3 regions of the Pseudarthrobacter sp. P1 genome follow, and region 1 is predicted to be linked to each of the others. Evidence: riboswitches for the same ligand, from Rfam matches in the RefSeq annotation. Region 1 holds a riboswitch; each other region holds the start of a gene.
The links. A riboswitch is a leader RNA that binds a small molecule or an ion and turns the genes downstream of it on or off. The one in region 1 is predicted to bind thiamine pyrophosphate.

Region 1 (9,370 bases):
GTTGCCGCCGTCGGGCCCACCCAGGGGCTTGAACTTTTCACGCTTCACGGAGACGCAGCCATGGCCACCTGTCCCGCCGGATACGTGCAATACAACCCGGTCAACAAAGCTGGCCAATGGAGTCTCCTTTATTTTTCTGCGTTCCAGCCAAGTTTAGCTGTCGCAGGGTGGTGCCTGTTAAGGCGAACGTACTGTTAAAAGCCAGTGGAGCGAGCCATGCGGCCCGCTCCACTGGGAAAAGCGTGTGTATTACTCTGCAGCAGCAGCTGCGACGATGTTCACAACGCGACGGCCACGGGCCGTGCCGAACTCGACCGCACCGGCAGCCAGAGCGAACAGCGTGTCATCTCCACCGCGGCCAACGCCTGCGCCGGGGTGGAAGTGTGTTCCACGCTGGCGGACGATGATCTCGCCAGCCTTGACAACCTGACCGCCGAAGCGCTTCACACCCAAGTACTGAGCGTTGGAGTCACGACCGTTGCGAGTGGAGCTCGCACCCTTTTTATGTGCCATTTAAAATGCCTACCTTTTCGACTAAGACTTTTAGTTCTTCAACCGCAATTAAGCGATCGAGGTGATCTTGACCTTGGTCAGTTCCTGACGGTGGCCCTGACGCTTCTTGTAGCCGGTCTTGTTCTTGAACTTCTGGATGACGATCTTCGGGCCACGAAGATCCTCCAGCTTCTCAGCCGTAACCTTTACTTTAGCCAGGTCCGTAGCGGCCGTGGTGATCTTCTCACCATCAACCAGGAGCAAAGCGGGCAGCTCAAGTGTGCTGCCAACTCCACCGGGGACGCGGTTCATGGTCACGAAGTCTCCGACGGAAACCTTCTCTTGGCGGCCGCCTGCGCGGACAATCGCGTACACCACTGGGGAACTCACTTCTCTCGACGTTATTACAAAGTTTCGCGCTGGACCGGCAGCTATTCTGCCTGGTGCCAACCGTGCGCAACCCGCATTGCTTTGTAGACATTGCGTGCCGTGCACTATGTGCCTCAACGCCGAGGACCTCACATGAATTAACCCATGGAGTGATTGCCCTGTAGTTGGCGTAAGCACCGAAGATCAAGAATACGCTAATTCCGCCCTCGGCCGCAAATGAGACCGGTACCGGACTGGGAGCTGTGATGCGGCGCATATGCTGCGCTGACTTCAGCCCTGTCACGGAACCTTGCTGCACCATCCTAGCGTTAAAGCGGAGCACTTAAGGGCAACGACACTCGCTGCCCCGGGTGTGTCCTGCTCAGGCGTGCAATCGCGGGGCGTCAAAGAAGTCCCGCTCGTAGCGGGCCGAGGCCACAAAGGCGGTGCGCATCCGGGCCCGTTCGGCCGCGGATCCGGCCCGGGCCGCGGCATCCGTGTACGCGATGGCCACCCGGGTTGCCTCGGCAAATTCCGGGTCGGCATAGGTTTCAAGCCAGGATCCGTACGGGTGGGCGGGCGCCTGGCCGGCGCCGCCGTCGCCCTTCTGGACGCCTTGGAGGTAGTTGCCGTGCAGCACAGCACCCACCTCGGCGTAGAGCCAGTAGCAGGGCAGCAGAGCCGCCACAAGCTCGCCGTAGCTGCCCTGGGCGGAGACGGATGTGAGATGGTCCACATAGGACTTGGTGACGGGCCCCAGCTCGACCTCGGTGGGATGCTGGCTCAGCCAGGTGCGGTGCAGCTCCAGCTCCACGGCCAGGCATTGCTGGGCGCCCCTGGCCCAGAAACGCTGTTCGTCCTCGGTGGGGGCAAGCCCGCTGGCCCGGGCGAGCACGCGCGAATAGCTGTTCAGATAGAGGGCGTCCTGCGCCAGGTAGTAGGCAAAGTGTCGCTCCTTCAGGCTGCCGTCCCCCAGCGCCCCGATGAACTCCAGGTCAAAAATCTCAGCGCGCAGCCCGGCGGTGTCCTCCCACAGCTGGAGGGTGAACTCATCCGCGGCCGGGGCCGCCGTCGACCACAGCCGGTGGAAATGGTTCACCGGTCCGGCGCCGGAGCCCACCTGCAGCTCATCGGCGTGGACCAGCGCATCGTGCAGCCACCCCTTGGCCTGGCGCAGCGCTGCATGCCACTCCCCCGTCCGGGCCATCGCCGTGGCCAGTGCCGCGGAGAGCGAGCAGCCGGTCCCATGGGTGTTGGCGGTGTCCACGCGCGGCAGGCGCTCCTCCAGGACGGATCCGTCCGGGGCCACGAGGGCATCCGGGCATTCGTCGCCGTCGAGGTGGCCGCCCTTGACCAAAACACGCACGCCGGACTCCACGGCCAGCAGCTTGCCCTGGTCCAGGGCATCGGCCCAGGTGGCCGCCTCCGGCTGGTCCACCAGCACGGCCAGCTCGGGGAGATTGGGCGTGACCAAATGCGCCTTGCGCACCAGCGCCCGCAGCGCGGTGGCCGCTTCGGGGCCCAGGAGCTTGTCCCCGCTGGTGGCCACCATGACGGGGTCCAGCACCACGACGGCGGGCCGCTGGGCATCGAGCCAGTCGGCGACGACGTTAATCACCTCGGTGTTGCCCAGCATGCCGATCTTGACGGCGTCGATGGCGATGTCCGCGGACACGGCGTCCAGCTGGGCGGTGAGGAAGTCCGCGGGCGGCACGTGGACGGCCACCACCCCGTGGGTGTTCTGGGCCGTCAGCGCGGTGATGGCGGCCATGCCGTACCCGCCATTGGCGGCAATGGATTTCAGGTCCGCCTGGATGCCGGCACCGCCGGACGGGTCGGAACCGGCGATGCTGAGGACCCGCACCACGGCGGGATCGGTGGAGGCGGAGGCAACAGTAGAAGTCACAGGACATCCCTTCGCCGGTGCTAACCGGACAGGTTCAACGGGTCTGGATCTCAGCCAGGGCCCGTTGCCCCGGCACCCCGTGTCTGCTGCCAGCCTACCCGCAGCGCAGCCGCGAGTTAAAAAGTGAACCCGCTTGCCGCAACCAACCATGTGCAAACACGGTCGGTAGCGGCAAGCGGGTTCACTCGTTGCCTGTGGGCCGAAAAGCCCTAGAGCTCCGAGGCCGGCACGCCGACACCCAGAATGATGGGCTCGCTGGCGGGCTTGGCCTTGGCCGGCGCCGCCTTGGGCGCCTCCTGTGCCGGGGCCGCAGCCAGGGCTGCAGGTGCCGCTGCCGGCGTGTCCTGGCCATGGGTGACCTCGTTGGCATTGGCGGCACCCTGGGCGCGGCTGGCGCTGCGGCGGCGTCCACGGCGGCTCCGCGAGGAGCGCTGCGGGGCACCGTCCTGGGCCTCGTGGTCGCCACCATCAGCCTCGACGCCGGAGAGCTGGTCCAGTGCCTGGGCCAGGTCGGCCAGCACGGCGGAACGGTCCGCCACGGCCTCGCTGGACTGGCGGTCGCCGCGGGGCAGCTCGACAGCCTCGTCGCCAAACGTCAGCATCGGCGTGCCGTCGGCAGCCGGCGCGTGCGCCTGGACAGCGTGCGTACCGTTGGCAGCCGGCGCCTGGACGGCGTGCGCGGCGTCGTGGTGGTCCTCATGGTGCGAGGCAGCTGTCGCGGCGGCGACGGCGGCCAGGGCGGCACGGGCGGCATTGGCCTTGGTGGCCTTCTCCGCATCCGTGGGCTCCTCATGCACTGCGGGAGCAGCCTCCACCTCCGCAACCGGCTGGCGGCCGCGGCTGCGCTTGCGCTCGTTGCGTGACCCACGGCCCGCGTCGCCGCGGTTCTCGTTGCGGTTCTCTGTCCGGTTGCCCTCGGAGCGGCCGGCCGGCTCACTGCGGCCGTGGTCGCCACGGACGTTCGGGTGGTGGGCCTCGGCGGCCACCGTGTGGGCGCGGCGGTGCTCGACGGGAACCTCGTGGGTCACCATGCCCCGTCCCGCACAGGTCTCGCACTGCTCGCCGAAGACCTCCAGCAGGCCGGTGCCCATGCGCTTGCGCGTCATCTGCACCAGACCCAGCGAGGTCACCTCGGCCACCTGGTGCTTGGTGCGGTCGCGGCCCAGGCACTCCACCAGACGGCGCAGCACCAGGTCGCGGTTGGATTCCAGGACCATGTCGATGAAGTCGATCACGATGATGCCGCCGATGTCGCGCAGGCGCAGCTGGCGCACCACTTCCTCGGCCGCTTCCAGGTTGTTCTTGGTGACCGTCTCTTCCAGGTTTCCACCGGAACCGGTGAACTTGCCGGTGTTGACGTCAACCACCGTCATGGCCTCGGTGCGGTCGATGACCAGCGAACCGCCGGAGGGCAGGAACACCTTGCGCTCCAGCGCCTTGTTGATCTGCTCATCGATGCGGTGCGCCGCGAAGATGTCCTCGGGCTTGGTCCACTTTTCCAGACGGTCCACCAGGTCCGGGGCCACATAGGTCACATAGGCCTCGATGGTGTCCCAGGCGTCGTCGCCGGAGACGATCAGCTTGGTGAAGTCCTCGTTGAACACGTCACGGACCACCTTGATGGTCAGGTCCGGTTCGCCGTACAGCATCTCCGGGGCCAGCATCTTGGTGGAGTTGGTCTGGGACTGGATGCCCTCCCACTGCGCCCGCAGGCGGTTGATGTCGTGCGTCAGCTCTTCCTCGCTGGCACCCTCGGCGGCGGTGCGCACAATGACGCCCGCACTTTCGGGCAGGTGGTCCTTTAGGATGCGCTTGAGCCGGTTGCGCTCGACGTCGGGCAGCTTGCGGGAGATGCCGGTCATGGAGCCGCCGGGCACGTAGACCAGGTACCGGCCGGGCAGGGAGATCTGGCTGGTCAGGCGGGCACCCTTGTGGCCCACCGGATCCTTGCTGACCTGGACCAGGACGGAGTCGCCGGACTTGAGCGCGTTCTCGATGCGGCGCGGCTGGCCGTTGAGCTTGGTGGCATCCCAGTTGACCTCGCCGGCGTAGAGCACGGCGTTGCGGCCGCGGCCAATGTCAACGAACGCGGCTTCCATGCTGGGCAGCACGTTCTGGACCTTGCCCAGGTACACATTGCCGATGAGGGAATCCTGCAGGGTCTTGGAGACGAAGTGCTCCGCCAGGATGCCATCCTCGAGGACGCCAATCTGGATGCGGTCGGCGCCCTGTCGGACCACCATGGTGCGGTCGACGGACTCGCGGCGGGCCAGGAACTCGGCCTCGGTGATGACCTGGCGGCGGCGGCCGGAATCGCGGGACTCGCGGCGGCGCTGCTTCTTGGCCTCCAGACGGGTGGAGCCGCGCAGGCTCGTGACGCGGTTGTTCACGGGGGCCTCGGCCAGCTGGCGCGGGGCGCGGACCTTGGTGATCGTGTTGGGCGGATCCTCGTCGCTGCCGCCGGTCAGTTCCAGATCGGCATCCCCACGGCGGCGGCGACGGCGGCGGCGCGACGTCACGCCGTCGTCGGCGGCACCTGCTTCCTCAGTCTCGTCCTCCTCGGACTCCGTCTCGGTGCCGGGTTCGACGGCCTCGTCGCCGGCGGCACGGCCGCGGCCCTTGCGGGAACGGCTGCGGCTGCTGCGGCGACGGGCGCCCTCCTCGGATTCCTCGTCTTCTTCCTCGGCCACGGCCGGAACCGGTACGGCCAGGCTCAGGTCCGGCACCTGGAACAGCAGGGAGGGTGCCAGAAACAGGGAGTCCTGTGCCGGGGCACCGGCCTCTGCGGCGGCAACCACCGCAGGCGCGGCCACGGCTGCGGTGTCAACGGCCGGAGCCTCGTTGGCGGCGGCTTCCTCGGCTGCGTGCTCGGCGGCGGCGGCCTCGGCGGCAGCTTGGACGGCCTCGGCGGCGGCCTCGGCGGCACGGTCGGCGGCCGACAGGCGGCGCGAGCGGCTGCGGGCGGGTGCCTTGGCCGGCTTCCCGTCCTCGACGGCCTCGACGGCGGCTTCGGCCTCGGCCGGAACCTCGACTGCGGCCTCCTCGGCGGGGGCAGCCTTCTTGGCGCGGCTGCGGGTGGGGCGCTTGGCCGGAGCCTTCGCGGCGGCGTCCTCGGCCGGTGCGGCCGCGTCGACGACGGCGGCATCGGCAGCGGCGGGTGCCGTCTCCGCGGGAGCCTCGGCCGGGCTGGCCACGGGGGCCGTGGCGCGGCGGCGCGGGGCGCGCTTGGCGGGGGCCTTGGCGGCAGGTGCCTCAACGGCTGCTTCGGCGGCGGGCGTTTCGGCGGCCTCGGGCTCGGCCACCTTCTTGGCACGGGAGCGGCGCACCGGCGCCTTCTTGGCCGGAGCCTGCGCAACCGGTTCGGTGGCCGGCGCCTCGGTGGCAGCAGCCTCCGTGCCGGCCTGCGCGGCGGCGGCCGTGTCGGTGGCCTGGGTGGTCTTGCGGCGCGTGCGCGTGGCCCTCTTGGGTGCTGCCTCTGCGGCCGCCCCCGGGGTTTCCTGCACTGCTGCTGATGAATCCTGTGAAGAAATTTCGTTATCCATTTATGGCGCTACTCCGGCCCCGCCTGCGCCGCCACATCCGGTGCCGGGAGGGCAAAAACGTCGGCACCCGCGGGGGCCGACAGAAGTCGATTAAATTCCTGCCAGGCGGCACCATCACTCGGGTGCGGCTTCACTGGCAGGCCCGTGGTTCGCTTTGTCTCCGCCGGTGGTTCCGGCGTGGCCGCCCGGTGGACCGTCCCCGCGCCGGATATCTTCACCCCGTGCGCACTGCGATCGTCACCGGCGAGCCGTGAAGCTTGCCACAGGACCGGAACCCGCATGTGGATCGGTTTCCAGCCGCAACCATTGTCTCACATCGTGTGCCAGCACCGCCTGAGGGGCACACCGAACGCCAAGTTTCGGTGAGTAGAATCGGGGCACGTACACGTTCAAGGAGTTAGGCAACCATGGCCCGGTCCAAGATTTCCCCCAGAGGAACGGTGGCGGCACGTGCTGCCGCCGCCTCGCCCGCCCGCCCCACGGCCGACGACGGCGAGTCCCGGCTACCCTTGTTCGCCCGGCGTGCGGCGTTCGGCTGGCTGCTGGTGGTCACGGGCGCCGTCTCTTGGCTGGCGTCCGGCATCCTGGTGCTGGAACGCCTTGAGCTGTACAAGAACCCCGATGCCATCACCAGCTGCGACATCAACCCGTGGATCGCCTGCGGCACCGTCATGAAGACGCCCCAGGCGGCGCTCTTCGGCTTCCCGAACCCGCTGATCGGCGTCGCCGCCTTCGCCGTCATCATCACCACCGGCATGGTGCTGCTCTCCGGGGCCAAGCTGGGCCGCGCCTACTGGCTGGGGCTGCAGACAGGCGTCACGCTCGGCATGGTGATGATCGTGTGGCTCTGGTCCCAGGCGCTGTACGTCATCGGCGTCCTGTGCCCGTACTGCATGGTGGTGTGGGCCATGATGATCCCTATGTTCGTCTGGGTGACGGTCCGCAACGTGTTCCACGGGGTGATCCCCGCTCCGGAGGGACTGAAGAAGTTCCTCGCCGAGTGGGCCTGGATCATCGTCGGCCTGCTCTACGTGGCCGTGATCGCCAGCATCTTCTTCCGCTTCATCAACATCTTCCTCGGCGGCGGCGTCGGGTAGCTGGGACCCCGCCCGCTTAACCAACTGAGGCGCAGCAACTGCACAGAATCCACGGATTCCCTGCAGTTGCTGCGCCTCAGTTGTATTTGCGGTTTAGGCGAACCAGATGGCGATCTCGCGCTCGGCGGACTCCACGGAGTCGGAACCGTGCACCAGGTTCTGCTGGACCTTCAGGCCCCAGTCGCGGCCGAAGTCGCCGCGGATGGTGCCCGGGGCCGCCGTCGTCGGGTCCGTGGTGCCGGCCAGCACACGGAAGCCTTCGATGACGCGCTGGCCCTCGAAGATGGCCGCAACAACCGGGCCGGAGAGCATGAACTCGACCAGCGGCTCGTAGAACGGCTTGCCCACGTGCTCGGCGTAGTGCTGCTCCAGCATTTCGCGCGTCGCGGTGGTCTTCTTCAGCTCGGCCAGGCTGTAGCCCTTGGCCTCGATGCGGGCCAGGATGGCACCGGAAAGGTTGCGGGCCACGCCGTCGGGCTTGACCAGTACAAGGGTGCGCTCAATGCTCACAGTTGCTCCACTTCAGTAGTTGGGGGTGCTGGTTCCAGTTTACGGGCAGCAGGTTAGGCGGCCGGTCCCTCGGCGGGGTGGGCGGCATTCCACTCGGCCTGCTCGCGGTCACGCTGGGCGTTCTCGCGGTCGAGGCGCGATCCGGCCCGCAACGCGTACCACCAGGAGACGGCGAACAGCACGCCAATGACAAACATGAGGGGCTCCAGGAAGCCGGTGGCAATGAGGACAAGCTGCAGGATCCAGCCCAGGGCCGGCCCCCACTTCTTGCCCATGAACGCGCACGAGAAGATCAGCACTACGGCCAGGGCCACGGACGCCCACAAGATGCCGGTGTCCTTGTTCCGCAGGCCAAACAGTGCCAACCCGGCAAAGAGCGCCACGAAGGCCTCCAGGCTCAGCACCACGGAGGCAAACATCACCTTGGTGGAACGGCGCTTCCTGGGCATGCCCGGGCGCCATTCGCGCTGGGCCTTGGTCTGGCGCGCCATCAGGGGCGTTCCTTTTCGCCCGGCCGGCCCAGCAGGATGCGAGCCTCCGCCACGAGGGTGATGGAGCCGGTGACCAGCACGCCGCCGGCGAGGTCGTTGTTGCTCTCGGCACGCTCCACGGCCCACTCGATGGCATCGTCCAGCTGCTCGGCAATGTGGATGTTCTCGTCCTCCCAGCCCAGGTCCGCGGCCAGCTCGGCCAGCTCGGCGGCCGGAATGGCGCGCGGCGAGTTGGACTGCGTCAGGCAGATTTCATCGGCCTCGTCGCCGTAGGACTCGCGCAGCTGGCGCAGGATCTCCTCGGCGTCCTTTTCCTGGAGCACGCCCAGGATGACGACCAGCTTGGAGAAGGCGAAGGCCTCCTGCAGCGCCTCGGCGGCGGCCTTGATGCCGGCGGGGTTGTGTGCGGCGTCCACCACGATGGTGGGCGAGGTGCGCAGAACCTCCAGCCGGCCCGGCGAACTGGCGTTGCCGAAGCCCTCTCGGACCAGCTCGAGGTCCAGCTCGCGGGTGCCGCCGCCGAAGAAGGCCTCAAGGGCTGCCAGCGCGACGGCGGCGTTCTCGGCCTGGTGTGCGCCATGGAGGGGAAGCAGGATGTCCGGGTAGCGGGCGGCCAGGCCCTGCAGGGTGATCAGCTGTCCCCCGACTGCCACGCTGCGCGATTCCACGCCGAACTCGATGCCCTCGAAGCGGAACTCCGCGTTCTTCTCCCGGGCCGCCTCCAGCAGCACCTGGGCGGCATCGGTGGGCTGGGCGGCGCTCACCAGGAACGCGCCCTCCTTGATGATGCCGGCCTTCTCGCGGGCGATGTCGCCGGTGGTGTCGCCAAGGAGGTCGGTGTGGTCCAGCGAAATGGGGGTCACCACTGCCACCTGGCCGTCGCCCACGTTGGTGGCGTCGGTGATCCCACCCAGGCCCACCTCCATGACCGCAACCTCCACGGGCTGGTCCGCGAAGATGGCG
Region 2 (9,370 bases), 1.4 Mb from region 1:
CGTCCGAGGTGCTGCCCTGGGTGCCGGAACTGCAGCTGGAATTGGCCTTCAGGATGGACGCGCTGTCCTGGCTGATGTCGCTGCTGGTGCTGGGCGTCGGGGCGCTGGTGCTGGCCTACTGCGCGCGCTATTTCAAGAAGGGCGACGGCGGACTGGGCGGCTTTGGCGCCCAGCTGCTGGCCTTCGCGGGCGTCATGTTCGGCTTGGTCACCGCCGACAACCTGGTCCTGATGTTCATCTTCTGGGAACTGACCACCATCCTGTCCTACCTGCTGATCGGCTACGCCCGGACCAGGATTTCCGCCCGCCGCTCGGCCCTGCAGGCGCTCATGGTGACCACCCTGGGCGGGCTGGCCATGCTGGTGGGCCTGATCATACTGGGCCAGACCGCGGGCACCTACAGCATCTCGGCCCTGCTGGCCAAGGCCCCCGAGCTGCTGGCCCCGGGCCCGGCGGTGGCTCTGGTCAATGTGGCCATCGCCCTGGTCCTGGTGGGCGCCGTGACCAAGTCGGCACTCATCCCGTTCCACTTCTGGCTCCCCGGCGCCATGGCCGCGCCCACCCCGGTGAGCGCCTATCTGCACGCCGCGGCCATGGTCAAGGCCGGCATCTACCTGGTGGCCCGGCTGGCCCCCGGCTTTGCCGAGACGCCGTCCTGGGCGCCGATGATCACCGTGCTGGGGCTGGGCACCATGCTGGTGGGCGGCTGGCGGGCGTTGCGCCAGCACGACCTCAAGCTGATCCTGGCCTACGGCACGGTGAGCCAGCTCGGGTTCCTGACCGTCGTCGTCGGGCTCGGCAACCGGGACGCGGCGCTGGCGGGGCTGGCCCTGCTGCTGGCCCACGGCCTGTTCAAGGCGGCCCTGTTCCTGGTGGTGGGCATCATCGACCACCAGACCGGAACCCGCGATATCCGCGAGCTCTCCGGAGTCTTTTCCTCCGCCCCGGCGCTGGGAGTGGTGGCCATCATCGGGGCCGCGTCCATGGCGGGCGTGCCGCCACTGGCCGGCTTCGTGGCCAAGGAATCCGTGCTGGAGACCTTCGTGGACAACGCCGTCCACGGCGGCGCCGCCGGCACAGGCAACGGCACCGGGTACCTGGTGCTCGGACTGATGGTGCTTGGATCCATGCTGACTTTTGGCTATAGCGCCCGGTTCGTCTGGGGTGGATTCGCGGTGAAGCCCAAAGTTGCCCCCACGGTGTTCAAGCCCATCCCCGCCGCGTTCCTGGCCGCCCCGGCCATCCTGACGGTCCTGACGGTGCTGTACGGGCTGGTCCCGGGGCCGGTTGATGGCTGGATCGCCCCCTACGCCCAGCTGTTCCCCGCCGGTGCTGCCAAGGATTCACATCTCGCGCTGTGGCACGGTTTCACGCCCGCCCTGGGGCTGAGCGCGCTGGCGATCGCCGTCGGTGTGCTGCTCTTCGCCGGCCGCGGCACCGTGGCGGGGGTGCAGGACCGCCTGCCCGCCGTGGTTGATGCGGAAAAGTGGTACCGGCAGGCGGTCAACGGCCTGGACGCCGCCGCCATCTGGATCACTGGCCGCACCCAGCGCGGCTCGCTCTTCTTCTACCTGTCGGTCATCCTGTCCACTGCCATCGTGGCCGCCGGCCTGGCACTGGTCTTTGGCGGCCAGCACTGGCCGGAGACCGTCTACCTCGTCGATCCGGGTGCCCCGGTGCAGCCCATCGCCGCCGTCGCCATCGTGCTGGGCGCGCTGGCCGCGGCCCGGGCCAACAAGCGCTTCCTGGCCGTGCTGATGGTCAGCGTCACCGGCTACGGCATTGCGCTGATCTTCGCCCTGCAGGGTGCGCCGGACCTGGCCCTGACCCAGATGCTGGTGGAGACCATCATCCTGGTGGCCTTCGTGCTGGGCCTGCGCAGCCTGCCGGCCCAGCTGCGCGAGCGCACGGCCGGCAGCCACCGGGCCGTCCGCCTGCTCATCGGCGTTGCCTTCGGCGTGACAATGGTCTTCGTGGCGCTGGCCGCCATGGGGGCGCGCGTGGCCGAGCCGGTGTCGCTGCAATTCCCCAAGCTGGCGTACGAGGGCGGCGGCGGGCTGAACATCGTCAACGTCACGCTGGTGGACATCCGGGCCTGGGACACCTTTGGTGAAATCTCCGTGCTGGCCATTGCCGCCACCGGCGTGGCCAGCCTGATCTTTGTCCGCGGCCGCGGCGACCGCCTGCCCCGGGCCGCCACCGTGGCAACGGGCAGCGTGGGCCGTGTGGCCGGGGGCAACGGTGCGCCGGCCGGTGCTGTTGGCAGGAAAGAGGCGACGGCGGAACTTGCCCGCCGCTTCACCGATGTGACCCGCGATGCCTGGCTGGTGGCCGGGCGGACGCTGGCCCCGGAACGGCGCTCGATCATCTTCGAGGTGGTCACGCGCCTGCTGTTCCACTCCATGATCATCCTCTCGATCTACCTGCTGCTGGCCGGCCACAACGGCCCCGGCGGCGGCTTTGCCGGCGGCCTGGTGGCCGGGCTGGCCCTGACCATCCGGTATCTGGCCGGCGGCCGCTTTGAGCTGGCCGAGGCCACCCGGGTGAGCGCCGGCGCCATGCTGGGCCTGGGCCTGGGCCTGGCCGCACTGACGGGCATGTTCCCGCTGCTGCTGGGCGGGCAGGTGTTCCAGAGCGGCATCATCCACCTGGACCTGCCGGTGTTCGGGGACGTCAAGTTTGTCACCTCCGCCATCTTCGACGTCGGCGTCTACATGGTGGTGGTGGGGCTGGTGATCGACGTGCTGCGCAGCCTGGGCGCCGAGATCGACCAGCACGAAGAGGACAGCGCCAACGGGTTGGAGGCCACCGTGGACGAGCTGCAACAGGGGGTGGGCCGGTGAGCGCCAACCTGACCCTGCTGCTGGTGATGGGCGTGCTGTATGCGGTGGGCATCTACCTGATGCTCGAGCGGAGCCTGACCCGCGTGCTGCTGGGCCTGATGCTGCTGGCCAACGCCACCAACATCCTGCTGCTGGCCACCGGCGGCTACGCCGGCCTGGCACCCATCTTCGGCAAAGACATTCCTCCCGGTGAATATAACGATCCGCTCCCGCAGGCCTTCATCCTAACCTCCATCGTGATCTCCTTCGCCGTGACATCGTTCATGCTGGGGCTGATCTACCGCAGCTGGCTGCTGGCCCGCCGCGACGAGATCCAGGACGACGCCGAGGACCGCAAGGTGGCCAAAAAGGACTCCTTCGACGCCGAAGAGGACGCGGACATCGCCGCAGACACCACCGAATTCAACTTCCCGGCCAAACGCTCAAAGGGGCGGAACCCGCGATGAACCTCGCAGACCTTGCACCGCTCGCCGTCGCCGTTCCGTTCCTGGGCGCCGCCGTGGCCTTCCTGCTGATCCGCCATCCGCGAGCGCAGCAGCGGGTCAGCATTTCCGCTGTCGCCCTGACCCTGGTGCTGGAGGCGGTCCTGCTGGCCTCCGTCTGGACCTCCGGCACCAGCGCCGTCCACCTGGGCGGCTGGCTGCCGCCCTTCGGCATCGTGATGGTGGTGGACCAGCTGTCCTCGCTGCTGCTGGTGGTCTCCTCCGCGGTGAGCCTGGCGGTGCTGGTCTACGCCACCGGCCAGGGCGCCGCCGACGGCGACGACAAGGGCCCCGTATCCGTCTTCCACCCCACCTACCTGATCCTGGTGGCGGGGGTGTCCAACGCCTTCCTGGCCGGGGACCTGTTCAACCTGTACGTGGGCTTCGAGATCCTGCTGACTGCCTCCTACGTGCTCATGACCCTCGGCGGGACGGGGGACCGGATCCGCGCCGGCGTCACCTATGTGGTGGTCAGCGTGGTTTCCTCCATGCTCTTCCTGATTGCCATCGCGATGGTCTATGCGGCTACGGGAACCGTCACGCTGGCGGACCTGGACGGCAAGCTGGGCCAGCTGGATCCCGGCACGCAGACGCTGCTGCACATCCTGCTGCTGGTGGCGTTCGGCATCAAGGCGGCCGTTTTCCCGCTCTCCTTCTGGCTGCCGGACTCCTATCCGACGGCGCCCGCCCCGGTGACGGCCGTGTTCGCCGGCCTGCTGACCAAGGTGGGCGTGTACGCCATCATCCGCACCGAAACGCTGCTGTTCCCGGGCGGGGCGCTGGACGATGTGCTGATGGTGGTGGCGCTGCTGACCATGCTGGTGGGCATCATGGGTGCCGTGGCGCAGACCGACATCAAGCGCATGCTCTCCTTCACGCTGGTCAGCCACATCGGCTACATGGTCTTTGGCGTGGCGATGTCCTCCGTGCTGGGGCTGGGCGCGGCGGTGTTCTACGTCATCCACCACATCACCGTCCAGACCTCGCTGTTCATGGTCACCGGGCTGGTGGAGCGCCGCGGCGGAACCTCCTCCATCGATAGGCTCGGCGGGCTGGCCAAGCTGTCCCCGCTGCTGGGCGTGCTCTTCTTTATTCCGGCGATGAACCTGGCGGGCATCCCGCCGTTCTCCGGCTTCCTGGGCAAAATGGGCCTGCTGCAGGCGGGCGTCACGCTGGGCACCCCGCTGGCCTATCTGCTGGTGGCCGGCGCCGTGGTGGCCAGCCTGCTGACCCTGCTGGCCGTGGCGCGCGTGTGGAACAAGGCCTTCTGGCGCAGTCCGGCGGACGCGCTGGCCCCCGAGCCCGTGCTGCTCGCCGCGCTCTCCCGCGGATCCCGCGCCGGGGCCCGCAGCGGGGACCCCCGCAAGGCCGCACCGCGGGCCAAAGGCAGCGGGGCACCAGGCAAGACGGTGCCCGCTGCCGCGCTGATGCCGCCCATGATGGTGGGCTCCACCCTCGGGCTGGTGGCCTTCGGCGTGGCCCTGACGGTGTTTGCCGGGCCGCTGTTTTCGCTGGCCAACCAGGGTGCGGGCCAGATGCTGGACCGGCAGGCGTACATCACCGCCGTTATGGGCGCGCCGGAGGCCCGGCGGTGAGCCGGCAGAGGATTTCCCTGTGGAAGGAACTGCCGCTGCTCATCTGGCTGGTCCTGGTCTGGGGTTCGCTCTGGCAGGACTTCAGCGTGGGCAACCTGGTCTTCGGCGCGCTGATCGCGCTGGTGGTGGCGCGCATCTTCTACCTCCCGCCGGTGGAATTGAGCGGGCGCTTCAACGTCTTCCTGGCCGCCGTCTATGCCGCCATCTTCCTCAAGGACGTGGTGGCCGGCAGCTTCGGGGTGTTCTACCTGGCGGTGGCCCGCGGGCCCGCAGTGCGCAACGCCGTCGTCGCCGTGCCGCTGCGCAGCCACTCGGACCTGCTGATCACCGCCACCGGGCATGTGCTCTCGCTGGTGCCCGGCTCGCTGGTGGTGGAGGTGGACCGGGCCACGCCCACGCTCTACATCCACGCCCTGAACGTCTCCAACGAGGAGCAGCTGGAAAAGGTGCGGGCCGGGGTGCGGGCCACGGAGGCCTGGCTGATCAGGATCATGGGGACCCGGGAAGAAGTGGCGGCGCTGGCCGCCGAAACGGACGGAACGGAGGGGGCGCCATGAGCGGCATGGACATCGTCGTGGTGGCCGTGGCGGCCATCCTCTCGCTGGCCGCGGCCGGCGCCATCTACCGCATCGCCGCCGGGCCATCGCTGCTGGACCGCGTGCTGGCGGCGGACGTGCTGCTGGCCATTGTGGGGGCCGCCCTGGCCACCGACATGGCGGTCAACCACCACCTGAACAACTTGCCCCTGCTGGTGGCCGTGAGCGTCATCGGGTTCATCGGCTCGGTCACAGTGGCCCGGTTCGTCTCGGACCGGCGGGAGGAGCCATGAGCACGACTGTGGACAATCTGGTCGATGTGCTGACGGGGGTGTGCCTGCTGGTGGGGGCGTTGATGTCCCTGGCGGCGGCCATCGGCCTGCTGCGCTTTCCGGACCTGATGAGCCGGATGCACGCGGCCACCAAGCCGCAGGTGCTGGGCCTGGCCATGCTGCTGGCGGCCATCGGGCTGCAGCTGCGCAGCTGGGCGGTGCTGCCGGTGCTGTTGGTGGCCTGGATCTTCCAGCTGCTCACCGTGCCGGTCTCCGCCCACATGGTGGGGCGGGCCGGCTACCGGACCAAGCACCGCCGCCCGGACCTGCTCAGCGCGGACGAGCTCAACGCCGTGGTGGCCGCCGCGGCCCAGGACCTGGCCGGGGATCCGGACGACGACGGCGCCGCCTCCCGGGGTGCCGACCCGGGAGTCTAGGCACCGGGGCCGTCCAACCGCGGGCCGGATCCCGCGCCCGGTTCGGAAACCAGTGCGGCCCTGGACGTCTCCGCAACCAGCGCCCGCAGCTGTTCGATCATCTGCTTGTGCTGTTCGCCCAGGTCGATGAGCCGGTCGATTTCAAGCTTGGCGGCGACGTTGGTGTCGTAGTCGTGTTTGGCCATCGCCGAACTGATGGCATCCTGCCGTTTTGCCGAGATGAGCAGGATGGCGCCCTGCAGCCCGGCCAGCATCGACAGGAACAGGTTCAGCAGGATGTACGGGTACGGGTCCCAGGAGCCGTTCTTCAAGACGATGCTGTTGGCCACGGCCCAGAGCACCATGCTGAGGATGAAGGTGCCGATGAAGGGCCAGCTGCCCATCCCGTTGCGCAGGACATCGGCAGCCTTCTGGCCCGGGGTCAGCGAGGCCTTGTGCTCGGTGTGCCAATTCTTGATGGTCATGGGCACCCTTCCTGGGACGGGTGCTAGACCTCGTCCGGCGTCTTGTTGAAGCGGGCAATGGCGCGCTGCGTGCCGCGCCCGGCCAGCACCTGGATGACGGCTGCCACCGCGGAGGAGACCAGGGCGAACACCAGCGCCGAACGCAGGCTGTTCTCCAGGTCGCTGCCGTCCTTGGGTGGCTTGTTGCCGGTGCTCTTCTCCCAGACGGCGTCCACCAGCTTGTTGGCCGCAAACCCGGCGCCAAGGCTCACCGCAATGCCGAGCAGTTTGAATACAACATTCATGGGGCCTCCTGGGTGGCGGGCCGGTGTCCGGCGCTGTGGTGCAGTCAGTGCCAGCCTAGCGCCTCCGCGGCGCTGTGCCGCGGAGCCCACCCGGGTGTGCTTGCGCCGTCGGGCGTCATGGAAGTTCCACTGGCGGGTGCCGGGGGGTAAACTGAATCCGCAAATCAACACGACAGGGGAGCACCGGTCCTTGAGAGGGACGCGGCGCTGAGAGTGCGGGAAACCGCAGACCCTCGAACCTGATCCGGTTAGTACCGGCGAAGGGAGTCGAGTTCTCTTCGGCCGCGCGCCATCAATGCGTGTGGCCGCCCCTCCTGTAAAGGAGGATCCTCATGAGCAATTCAAATGCGCCCGTCCGTAAAACCACTGCGTCGTACTGGCGCGTGGTGGACATTGTGGTGGCATCCGTGCTGGCCGTGGCCGTCGGTGTCATCTTCTGGCTGTGGAGCCAGGGCTACGGCATCATCGCCGCCATCACCGTCGCCTTCCCGCCGCTGGGTGGACTCTATGGCGGTGGCTGGCTCATTGCCGGCGTCATCGGCGGCCTGGTCATCCGCAAACCCGGTGCCGCACTCTACTGCGAACTGGTCGCGGCAGTGGTAGAGGCGCTGCTGGGCACCCACTTCGGCTTCACCGTGCTGATCTCCGGCCTGGTCCAGGGCGTTGGCGCGGAGCTGGCCTTTGCCACCTTCCGCTACAAGAAGTTCAACCTCCCGGTGGCGCTGCTGGCCGGTGCGCTTGCCGGTCTGGCCATGGGCATCAACGACAACATCGGCTACAACGCCGAATGGGAGCCGGCCTGGAAGTTCATCTACGCCGGTTTCGCCGTTGTCTCCGGTGCAGTGATCGCCGGGCTGCTGTCCTGGCTGGCCGTCCGCGGACTGGCACGCACCGGTGCGCTGTCCAACCTGCCCTCCCGCCATGCGGCCGCGGAGCGCGTCCTCTAGCCATGGCTTCTTTCCAACAGGTGGCCCCGGCCGCCGTTTCGGCCCGGGGCTGGGGCTGGCAGCATTCTGGCCGGCCGCACAAGGCCGTGCACGACCTTGACTTGGAGATTGCCCCCGGGGAGCGCGTGCTCCTGCTCGGCCCCTCCGGTGCAGGCAAGTCCACGCTGCTCCATGCCCTGGCCGGGGTGCTGGGTGCCGACGAGGAGGCCAGCGAGTTTGGCTCCCTGACCATCGACGGCGTGCCGGCCGCTGCCGCACGCGGCCGCGCCGGACTGATGCAGCAGGACCCCGACGCCCAGGTGGTGCTCTCGCGCATTGGCGACGACGTGGCCTTCGGCGCGGAAAACCTGGCCGTTCCCGCGGCGGAGATCTGGCCGCGGGTGCAGACGGCACTGGATGCCGTCGGACTCCGCCTGCCGCTGGACCATTCCTCCTCCGCGCTTTCCGGCGGCCAAAAGCAGCGCCTCGGCCTGGCCGGCATTCTGGCCATGCGCCCGGGGCTGCTGCTGCTGGACGAGCCCACGGCCAATCTGGACCCGGCCGGCGTGCTGGAGGTCCGGGACGCCGTGCTCAACACGGTGTCCGAAACGGGGGCAACCCTGGTGGTGGTGGAACACCGGGTGGCTGTCTGGGCGGACCTTGTTGACAGGATCGTGGTGCTGGCGCCCGGTTCCTCCGGCCACGGCGGCGGCGTGCTGCTGGACGGCCCGCCCGCCGTCGTGCTGGCCCAGGCGCGGGAGATGCTGGCCGCGGCAGGGGTCTGGGTGCCCGGCTACGTGCCGCCCACCCGGGGGCGCACGGGATCCGGCGGCGGGCCGCTGCTGCTCTCCGCCAAGGATCTGGCCGTGTCCCGGCAGCGCGGACGACGCCGGCACCCGGCCGTCCCTGCGGCGTCGGGGATCGCTGTGGCGCTGGAGGCGGGCACCGCACTGAGCATCACCGGCCCCAATGGGGCCGGCAAATCCACACTGGCACTGACCCTGGGCGGGCTGATGCCGGCTTCCTCCGGAGCGGTGGTTGCCGCAGCGCCGCTGGCCCGCGGCGCCGGGCCCGACCCCTTCCGCTGGAAGGGATCGGCGCTGATCGAGCGGATCGGCACGGTGTTCCAGGAGCCGGAGCACCAATTCGTCACCGGATCCGTGCTGGAGGAACTGCAGTTCGCACCGAAGCTGCTGGGCCATGGCGGGGACAAGGTGGAGGAATTGATGGCGCGGCTTCGGCTGGAGCATCTGGCCGAGGCGAACCCCTTCACCCTCTCCGGCGGCGAAAAGCGCCGGCTGTCCGTGGCCACGGTGCTGGCCGCCAGCCCGCAGGTGCTGGTGCTGGACGAGCCCACCTTTGGCCAGGATGCCAACACCTGGGCCGAACTGGCCTCCCTGGTGGGCGAGCTGCTGGACGCCGGCACCGCCGTCGTCTCCGTCACCCACGACGCCGAGTTCACCGAGGTTCTGGGCGGAAACAGGCTGGAGCTGGGCGCGCATGGGGGTGTCGCATCCGGTGCTCCGGCACC
Region 3 (9,370 bases), 260 kb from region 1:
CAGCAGCGTATATGGTCCCCGGCCACGCCAATGACACGCTTGACGTACACGGTGTCCGACCCCGCCACGCCCAGCCACTCGCCCACCGTCTGGGCGGCGTCGGCCAGGGCACCCTTGCCGCTGTGCAGCGGGGCAAAGGATCCGCGCCCGTCAAAGACCACCACGTCGCCGCGCTGGATGGGCGTGGCGGCAAAATCGGTCCGGGACACCAGCACACGGTCGCCCGTGAGCAGATAGGGCTCCATGGAGGCGGAGGGGATGTAGAAAACATCCAACCAGGTGCCACGGACCACCGCTGAGACGGCGACCATGGCCACGATGGCCAGAACAACAAAACGCCAGCCCAGTTTCCCGGGCCGGCGTTTCGAGTGGAGCAAAGTGCGGAACCCTTACTTAGAAGGCAGGGCGTCGCGCTTTTCCTTGATCTTTGCAGCCTTGCCGCGCAGGTCGCGCATGTAGTACAGCTTGGCGCGGCGGACGTCACCCTTGGTCACGACCTCGATCTTTTCGATGACCGGGGAGTGCACCGGGAAGGTACGCTCCACGCCAACACCGAAGGAGACCTTGCGGATCGTGAACGTCTCGCGGATGCCATCGCCCTGGCGGCCAAGGACGAAGCCCTTGAACACCTGGACACGGGAGCGGCTGCCTTCAATGATGTTCACGTGAACGTTGAGGGTGTCGCCGGCGCGGAACGCGGGGATGTCGGAACGCAGGCTGGCTGCGTCGACAGAATCGAGAAGATGCATTTTCTCACTCCTGGTAAACGCCACAGGTCATTTACTTTCGGTCACGGCAGTCCAGCTCCCGGCCGGTGAAGGCTGGCGGGCATGGCTGCCGAAGTGTGGTTGACCGGCCGTTCCGCTGATGGATGGCCGGTGCGCCCCTCTGTTGACTCCGCTCCCCCTGTGGCAGGCGCGGGTCCAGTAGACACAATTACCCATTTTGCCACACCTGTGGCGCGGGGCGCCAATCCCCGGCCCAACGCGGCGACTTAGTGGGGGTCAGTCGGTGCGCTTGGCCACCTTGCCGTCGACGACGGCGTAGCCCAGCTCCCAGAGCGTGTTGCGTTCGGCCTTGCTCAGCGTCGCGCCGTCGAGCGCGGCAATCAGGTCCGGGCGGCGGGCCGCGGTGCGGCGCAGCTGCTCGTCGCGGCGGAACTTGGCGATCTTGGCGTGGTTGCCGCTGAGCAGCACCTCCGGGATGTCCCGTTCGCGCCAGCTCGAGGGCTTGGTGTAGACGGGGTATTCCAGCAGCCCGTCGGAGTGCGATTCCTCAATGAGGGACTCCGGATTGCCGACGACGCCGGGCACCAGGCGGCCGATGGCCTCCACCATGGCCAGCACGGCCACCTCGCCGCCGTTGAGCACGTAGTCGCCCAGGCTGACCGGGCGCACCGTGTAGTGCTCCTCGGCCCATTCGAGCACCCGCTCGTCGATGCCCTCGTAGCGGCCGCAGGCGAAGACCAGATGATCCTCCTCCGCGAGCTCGTAGGCCAGCTTCTGGTTGAAGACCTCCCCGGCCGGGGACGGCACGATCAGCACGGGGCGCTTGGCCGCCGGCGCCTCGGTGTCCAGCATGGCCGCCAGCGCGGTGGCCCACGGCTCGGGCTTCATCACCATGCCGGCGCCGCCGCCGTAGGGGGTGTCGTCCACGGTGCGGTGCTTGTCCGTGGTGAAGTCGCGCAGGTCGTGCACGCCCACTTGGAGCAGGCCGTCCTGGCGGGCCTTGCCGATCAGGCTCAGCTCCAGCGCGGCCAGGTACTCGGGGAAGATGCTGACGACGTCGAAACGCATTTAGGCATCTCCGCCATCGGCGTTGCCAGCCTCCGCGGCAGCCTCACCCGGGCCGGCGGCGTCGTCATTGTTGATGTCAAACAGGCCCGGCGGCGGGGTCAGCAGGATGTAGCCGCCCTCGATGTTGACCTCGGGGACGATCTCCTCGACGAACGGAACCAGGATCTCCTCGCCGTCGGCGTTTTCAATGATGAGCAGGTCCTGGACGGGCATGGTCCGCAATGCTGCCACCTTGCCCACCACCTCGGTGCCAACGCGGGCGGCCAGGCCGACGAGCTCGTGCTCGTACCAGGCATCGTCGCCGTCGTCCTCGACGTCGTCGGACTCCACGAACAAGGTAGCGCCGCGCAGGGTCTCGGCCTCGTTGCGGGTGCTGAACCGTTCAAAGCCCAGCAGCAGGATGTCTTTGTTCCAGCGGGCGCTGCGCACCGTGAGCGGACCGAGCGTGGCCGGCTTGACCACGAGCTCGACGCCGGGCACAAAACGGTCCTCGGGTGCATCCGTCAGCACCTGGACGGTCACTTCGCCGCGGATTCCGTGCGGCTTGCCAATCCGGGCAATCTGAACCTGCATGAAAACTCCTCCTGCTGCGGGGCAGCATGTTGTGCCGGCGCACCTGCGCCTGGCCTTGTGGAACTAAGCCGTAAAACAAAATTGGCCCCGGCACCATTATGGTGCCGGGGCCAATTCCTAAGCTATCTGGTGCTGAAATGCTGTGCCGTTCAAACCGTTCCCGAGGGAGGGTTCTAGCGGCGGCGGTCCGTGTCCACTACATCCACGCGGACCGGCTCACCGTTTGCCAGAGCGGCAATGACGGTGCGCAGCGCGCGGGCGGTACGTCCCTGGCGGCCAATGACCCGGCCAAGATCATCCTGATGAACGCGCACTTCGAGGGATTCCCCGCGGCGGTTGTTCTTCACACTGACCTTGACGTCCTCGGGAGAGTCAACAATCCCGCGGACCAGGTGCTCCAGCGCCTCAGCCAGCAACCTACTCAGCCTCGGTGGTCTCTGCGGACTCGGTTGCCTCTTCAGCCTTCTTGGCCTTGGGCGTGATGGCTTCCTTGACGATGACCGAAGCGGTCTCCGGAGCAACGAAAGCTGCCTTCGGAGCCTTGGTCTTCAGGGTGCCCTCGGCGCCCGGGAGACCCTTGAACTTCTGCCAGTCACCGGTGATCTTCAGGATGGCGGCAACCTGCTCGGTCGGCTGGGCGCCAACGGAGAGCCAGTGCTGCGCGCGGTCGGTGTCGACCTCGATGAACGAGGGCTCTTCCGTCGGGTGGTACTTGCCGATCTCTTCGATCGCACGGCCATCGCGCTTGGCGCGGGAGTCCATGACGACGATGCGGTAGTACGGGGCGCGCATCTTGCCGAAGCGCTTCAGGCGAATCTTAACGGCCACTTTTGTGGTCACTCCTTGTTTTGTACGAGGGCGAATCCCTTGTCACGCTCCCGTGGGGCGGGCCGATCATTGGGATTCTACAGACACGATCATCACACGGAGAGAGGGGCCACGCGGATCGAGTACCTGTCCATTATGCCAGATCATCCAGCATCCGCGCGACGCATGCTCCCCGCGTGTCACGGACGGGGTTAGGCGGCCGAGTAGAAGTACAGATGCGTGCGGGCGCCCTCGTCCACGGTCCCGGCCAGGGCGGCCAGGGCGCGCACCAGCGGCTCGGTGACCTCCGGCGTGGACTCCATTTCCTCGGCCGCGGCCCAGGCGGCGGCCAGCTCGGGCAGCTCCTCCGGATCCTCAAGGTCCACCAGCTCGGCGAAGATCTCGGCCAGTGCCTCGGGCACCACAAAGAGGGAATCGAGCTCGATGTCCACCATGCCCAGCTCCGCGCTGATGCCGGTGGCGTGCACCGTCTTGGCGGCCAGCTCCCCCAGCACCTCGATCTCAAAGTCGGACAGGCCCGGGACAGGCAGCACCGGCACGTCCGCCGACGGCGCCTTGCCGGCATCCAGGGACTTGGCGCGGGCCACCGCGGTGTGGTGGTCGGTGACAAAGAATTCCGAGAAAGCGGTCAAGACCGTAGCCTCCAGTGTTGTGCGAAATATGGCTGCCGCCGGCACATCCCTACGATGCTGCCGGTGCGCTCTCAACACTAACGCGAATCCGGTTCTTCCACGGGTCCGCGAAGACAAGTTCCGCGCCGCTGTTAGCGACGGCAATCTTGTGGTGGGCCAGGCGCTCGGCCAGCGCCCCGGCGTCGTCGGCCGCGGGCAGCTTGATCAGCACCTCGCCCAGGCCCAGCGTGTCCTTGCGGGGGCCGGCGCCGCGGCTGTTCCAGACGTTCATGGCCATGTGGTGGTGGTAGCCGCCGGCGGAGACGAACAGTGCCTGGCCGTGCCAGCCGGCCGTGCGCTCAAAGCCGAGCGTGTCCACGTAGAAGTCCTGGGCCGTGGCGACGTCGCCCACCTGCAGGTGGACGTGCCCGATGGCCGCGGCCGCCTGGCGCTGGCCACTGACGGCGGCCTCGGTCAGGTGGCTGCCGAGGTACTGCTGCGGCGGCAAGGACAGGGAGTCCATGACCACAGTGCTCCCGTCCCACTGCCACTGGGTGCGCGGGCGGTCCCAGTAGAGCTCGATGCCATTTCCCTCGGGGTCGGTGAAGTAGAAGGCCTCGCTCACCAGGTGGTCCGCGCTGCCGGCGAAGGCTTTCGGCTCGTACTGGGCGGCGGAGGCCACCGTGGCGGCGAGGGCGGCCTGGTCGTCAAAGAGCAGGGCGGTGTGGAAGAGCCCGGCCTCGCCGCGGCCGGGCACGTGCAGCCCGGGGGCGGGCGCCAGGTGCACCAGCGCCGTCGTGCCGCGGCCCAGGTAGAGGCCGCCGTCGGCCTCGGTGACGATGTCCATGCCGAGGGCATGCTGGTAGTAGTGGCTCATGGCGGCCATGTCCCCCACCTTGAGCATCACGGTGCCCATGGCGAGGTCGGCGGACAGCAGGTCCTGGCTGGCGGGGGTGGTCACGGTGCGCTCCTTGGTGCTTGGCTGGGTGGTGCTGGGCATTTCGCCCTTACACACCATATCAATTGATTGAAGCTTCAATTTATTCCAGCCGTCCGCCGGGATGGCATGCGTCCATCCCGGCGGCGGACCAGCACTAGCGGCCGGCGCCTCGGACGAGCGCCGCGGGTCAGCGCCGGCGGAAGGGGTCCGCCGGGTACACGCCCATGATGCGGACCTCGGTGGTGAAGAAGCGCAGCTCCTCGAAGGCGTGCACCATCGGTGCCTCCTCCGGGTGGCCTTCAACGTCCACCATGAACATGGTGGCGGCGAATTCCCCACCCACCATGTAGCTCTCCAGCCGGGTCATGTTGATGCCGTTGGTGGCAAAGCCGCCCAGGGCCTTGTAGAGCGCGGAGGGCACGTTCCGGACCCGGAAGACGAAGCTGGTGACGGCGTCGCCGGCCAGTTCGTCACGGGAGCGCAGCGGTGCCTTGTCCGCCAGGATCACAAAGCGCGTGGTGTTGGTGGGATCGTCCTCGACGTCCACGGCGAGGGTGTCCAGGCCGTAGAGCTCAGCCGCGCCGGGAGGGGCCAGCGAGACCTTGGTGGGATCGTTCCAGCGGGCGACGTCGCGGGCCGACCCGGCGGTGTCCCCGGCGATGACGGGCTTGAGCCCGAATTCGCGGATCAGCTTGCGGCACTGGCCGAGCGCATGGACGTGGCTGTGGACCTCGGTGGCCTGCTCGATGGTGCCGCCGGGGATGGCCAGCAGGTTGAAGCGGATGCGCAGGTAGTGCTCGCCGATGATCTGCAGGGAGGTCTCCGGCAGCAGCGTGTGGATGTCCGCCACGCGGCCGGCCAGGGTGTTTTCGATCGGGATCATGGCCAGCTGCGCGCGGCCGCTGGTCACCTCGGCAAACGCATCCTCAAAGCTGGCACACGGGATGGACTCAAAGTCCGGGTATTTCTCGGCGCAGGCGAGATGGGAATTGGAACCGGGTTCACCCTGGTATGCGATTGCGTTAGCCATACCTTGGATTTTCCCATGGTTGCGGAGCAGTTGTGTCCAGGCCCCGTTGCCCTCAGGCTCCGTTGAGGTCCAGACCCATGGCCACGCGCGGGCCCAGGGCATCGAGCCCCAGCCGCTGTTCCGCCGCCCGGACCTCGGCGAGCTCCGGGCCCAGCTCCGCCAGCACGGTGAACCCGCAGCTGCGGTAGAACGGCACGTTGAAGGCAATCTCGCCGAAGGTGGTCAGCGTCATCGTGTGGTAGCCCGATTCCCGCGCCCAGGCCTTGGCCGCCTCCACCAACGCGCGGCCGATCCCCTGCCCCGACCACTCGGGCAGCACGGCGAGCTGCTCCAGGTGCGCGGCGCCGTCGAGCTCTTCCAGCCGGGCAAAGCCCACCGGCGGCCGGCCGGCCACCATGATGTGCAGGGCCTGGGCGAATTCGGCAACCGTTGCCGCCGGCGGCAGGTCCGCGGCACAAATGCCCGTGCTGCCGGGGCCGAAAGCGGCGTCGGCCCCGGCCTCGATGGCCGGCAGCTGCGAGAGCTCGCTCAGTGCCGCGGGGCGGATTTCCAACATGGCTTGATCCTATGGGTTGGCACCGACACCCGTTGACAGTGTATGTTCGAGAACGACCACACGGGAGCCCCATTGCAGGGGCTGAGAAAAGGGCTGATGCAGCCTGCGACCGTTGAACCTGTCCGGGTAATGCCGGCGAAGGAAGTGAGTAACACCTGTGGACATTTCACAGCAAAGCCCTGCCCATTCTCTGCACCACCTCCACGACCCGGCCACGGGGCTGCGGATTCCCGTGACGCGGATCCAGCTGGAGGCGTCCCCCTCCGGGGAGGCCAATCCGCCGTTTGATGTCTACCGGACGGCGGGTCCGGGCAGCGATCCGGTGCACGGTCTGGCGCCGTTGCGGGAGCAATGGATTGCCGGGCGCGGCGACACGGAAATCTACGCGGGCCGGCGGCGCGAGCTGCTCGACGACGGGCGCAGCGCCGCCCGCCGGGGCGCAGCCTCGGCCGAATGGCGCGGGGCCCAGCGGCCGCCGCTCCGGTCCCTGGACGGGCGGACGGTGACCCAGATGCACTACGCCCGGGCCGGCGTCGTGACCCAGGAGATGCGCTATGTGGCGCTGCGCGAATCCTGCGATGTGGAGCTGGTGCGCTCCGAGCTGGCCGCCGGCCGGGCCATCATCCCGGCCAACATCAACCACCCCGAATCCGAGCCGATGATCATCGGCAAGGCGTTCCTGGTGAAGATCAACGCCAACATCGGCAATTCCGCCGTCACCAGCTCCATTGCCGAGGAGGTGGACAAGCTGCAGTGGGCCACGCTGTGGGGTGCGGACACCGTCATGGACCTCTCCACCGGGGACGACATCCACACCACCCGGGAATGGCTCATCCGCAACTCCCCCGTCCCGATTGGCACAGTGCCGATCTACCAGGCGCTGGAAAAGGTCAATGGCGAGGCCGACAAGCTCACCTGGGAGATCTTCCGCGACACGGTGATCGAGCAGTGCGAGCAGGGCGTGGACTACATGACCATCCACGCCGGCGTGCTGCTGCGCTACGTGCCGCTGACGGCGGACCGGGTGACGGGCATTGTCTCCCGCGGCGGGTCCATCATGGCCGGCTGGTGCCTGGCCCACCACCAGGAGAACTTCCTCTACACGCATTTCGATGAGCTATGCGAGATCTTTGCCCGCTACGATGTGTCGTTCTCCCTGGGCGACGGGCTGCGCCCGGGCTCGACGGCGGACGCCAACGACGCCGCCCAGTTTGCCGAGCTGGACACGTTGGCCGAGCTGACCAAGCGCGCCTGGCAGTATGACGTCCAGGTGATGGTGGAGGGGCCCGGACACGTGCCGTTCCACCTGGTGCGCGAGAACGTCGAACGCCAGCAGGAGCTCTGCGACGGCGCCCCGTTCTACACGCTGGGGCCGCTGGTGACGGACATTGCGCCGGGCTACGACCACATCACGAGTGCGATCGGCGCGACGGAGATCGCCCGCTACGGCACGGCCATGCTCTGCTACGTCACGCCTAAGGAGCACCTGGGCCTGCCGGACAAGGACGACGTCAAGACGGGCGTCATCACCTACAAGATCGCCGCCCATGCCGCGGACCTGGCCAAGGGACATCCGGGCGCCCACGAACGCGACGACGCCCTGTCCAAGGCACGCTTCGAGTTCCGCTGGCGGGACCAGTTTGCGCTCTCGCTGGACCCGGCGACGGCGCAGGCGTTCCACGATGAGACGCTGCCGGCGGAACCGGCCAAGACGGCGCACTTCTGTTCCATGTGCGGGCCCAAGTTCTGCTCCATGCGGATCAGCGCCGACATCCGGGCCGAGTTTGGCTCGGCGGCCAACCAGAAGCTGATCGTGGCGGGCATGGACGCCAAGAGCGCCGAGTTCCGCGCGTCGGGCTCCAAGGTGTACCTGCCCGAACCCGTCATGCCCGTGGGCTAATGCCTAATCTGTGCGACAGTAGTTGTCGCTCTGGGGCCCCAGAGCGACAACTACTGTCGCACAGTTGCAGGGTTTTAGCCCGAGTGGGCCTCGATGAACTCCCGGATGAGCGCGGCACCCTCGGCGGTGTCCTGCGGGCGGTGGCCTCCCGCCGTCGTCCGGTGGACGGCGCCGGTGCCCACCAGATAGCCGGCGATCTCCTCATACAGCGGCTCCCAGCCGCCGGTGAGCACCAGTGTGGGGACGCCGGGCACGATGTGCAGCGGCGCCTCCCACGGCGGGGCCTGCAGCCGCAGGCGGCGCGCGGCACGGGCGGCCGACTCATTGTTCAACGCGCCGGGCGCCATCACACCCGGGCCGGTCTGGACCTCGCCGCTGGCCGAGGCCATCCGGGCATACGCGACGGCGAATTCGACGTCGGCCATCTCGGCGCGCCGGGCGTAGAGCGGTTCCAGCAGCTCGCGGTAGGCATGGGTGGCGGGCAGCTCCGCCGTCAGGGAGAGGCAGGCCGGCTCCACGAGGGTGAGCGAGCGGACCAGGGAGCCCTGCTCCACGGCTGCCATCATCGCCGCGATGGCACCCTGGGCATGCGCCACCAGGTGTGCTCCGCTCTCTAGATGGCCCAGCACGATCTCAGCGTCCACCGCGAAATCGGAGACCAGCGGATCGGCGGACACGTCAAAGCCGTGCCGCTTGATGAACAGGGCATCGTAGTCCCTGGCCAGGGGATGCTGGGCGGGCCAGGCCGCGGCGCCAAAGGCACCGGCTCCGTGGATGAAGACAATCCGTTCGCCGCTCACAATGCACCTCTCAGAAAAACAACAGACAAAAATCGCGCCCGCTCATATCTTTCACGCCGGATCATCCGGCGTGAAAGATATGAGCGGGCGCGATTTTGGCACAACTGGCTGGCTACTTGCCCAGGAACTTGTCGAAGCCCTTGGGCAGGTTCAGCGCGGAGGGATCGAAGCCGTCCATGTCCTGGCCGCCGAACGCGTTGCCGCTGGGCAGCGCCTTGGCGGCGTTCGCCCGCCGCTCCTCGGCCTCGCGCAGCTCCTGTGCCGCCTTGGCCGGGTTGCCGGAGCGGGCCTTCTTCTTCGGTGCGGTCTTGCCCTTGCGGGAGCCGCCCATCCCGG

Region 2: linked by a shared signal. The riboswitch ahead of ACQCSX_RS12630 (ECF transporter S component) and the one ahead of thiD (bifunctional hydroxymethylpyrimidine kinase/phosphomethylpyrimidine kinase) in region 1 are both predicted to bind thiamine pyrophosphate.
Region 3: linked by a shared signal. The riboswitch ahead of thiC (phosphomethylpyrimidine synthase ThiC) and the one ahead of thiD (bifunctional hydroxymethylpyrimidine kinase/phosphomethylpyrimidine kinase) in region 1 are both predicted to bind thiamine pyrophosphate.

What each region holds. Positions count from the first base shown of each region.
Region 1 is NZ_CP189584.1:1,248,649-1,258,018, forward strand. It holds gene obgE (GTPase ObgE) at 1-117, opposite strand, end outside; gene rpmA (50S ribosomal protein L27) at 250-513, opposite strand; gene rplU (50S ribosomal protein L21) at 562-870, opposite strand; gene thiD (bifunctional hydroxymethylpyrimidine kinase/phosphomethylpyrimidine kinase) at 1,244-2,767, opposite strand; TPP riboswitch at 2,757-2,857, opposite strand; gene ACQCSX_RS05960 (Rne/Rng family ribonuclease) at 2,977-6,309, opposite strand; gene ACQCSX_RS05965 (vitamin K epoxide reductase family protein) at 6,717-7,406, shown strand; gene ndk (nucleoside-diphosphate kinase) at 7,500-7,916, opposite strand; gene ACQCSX_RS05975 (DUF4233 domain-containing protein) at 7,970-8,407, opposite strand; gene ACQCSX_RS05980 (bifunctional folylpolyglutamate synthase/dihydrofolate synthase) at 8,407-9,370, opposite strand, start outside.
Region 2 is NZ_CP189584.1:2,680,747-2,690,116, reverse strand. It holds gene ACQCSX_RS12670 (Na+/H+ antiporter subunit A) at 1-2,843, shown strand, start outside; gene ACQCSX_RS12665 (Na(+)/H(+) antiporter subunit C) at 2,840-3,289, shown strand; gene ACQCSX_RS12660 (Na+/H+ antiporter subunit D) at 3,286-4,920, shown strand; gene ACQCSX_RS12655 (Na+/H+ antiporter subunit E) at 4,917-5,477, shown strand; gene ACQCSX_RS12650 (monovalent cation/H+ antiporter complex subunit F) at 5,483-5,749, shown strand; gene mnhG (monovalent cation/H(+) antiporter subunit G) at 5,746-6,165, shown strand; gene ACQCSX_RS12640 (DUF1003 domain-containing protein) at 6,162-6,629, opposite strand; gene ACQCSX_RS12635 (DUF4235 domain-containing protein) at 6,653-6,913, opposite strand; TPP riboswitch at 7,078-7,196, shown strand; gene ACQCSX_RS12630 (ECF transporter S component) at 7,246-7,860, shown strand; gene ACQCSX_RS12625 (ABC transporter ATP-binding protein) at 7,863-9,370, shown strand, end outside.
Region 3 is NZ_CP189584.1:1,510,067-1,519,436, forward strand. It holds gene lepB (signal peptidase I) at 1-377, opposite strand, end outside; gene rplS (50S ribosomal protein L19) at 390-749, opposite strand; gene trmD (tRNA (guanosine(37)-N1)-methyltransferase TrmD) at 1,005-1,796, opposite strand; gene rimM (ribosome maturation factor RimM) at 1,797-2,369, opposite strand; gene ACQCSX_RS07240 (RNA-binding protein) at 2,543-2,785, opposite strand; gene rpsP (30S ribosomal protein S16) at 2,787-3,197, opposite strand; gene ACQCSX_RS07250 (hypothetical protein) at 3,389-3,829, opposite strand; gene ACQCSX_RS07255 (VOC family protein) at 3,879-4,769, opposite strand; gene ACQCSX_RS07260 (prephenate dehydratase) at 4,936-5,778, opposite strand; gene ACQCSX_RS07265 (GNAT family N-acetyltransferase) at 5,831-6,334, opposite strand; TPP riboswitch at 6,385-6,495, shown strand; gene thiC (phosphomethylpyrimidine synthase ThiC) at 6,492-8,234, shown strand; gene ACQCSX_RS07275 (alpha/beta fold hydrolase) at 8,309-9,034, opposite strand; gene ffh (signal recognition particle protein) at 9,147-9,370, opposite strand, start outside.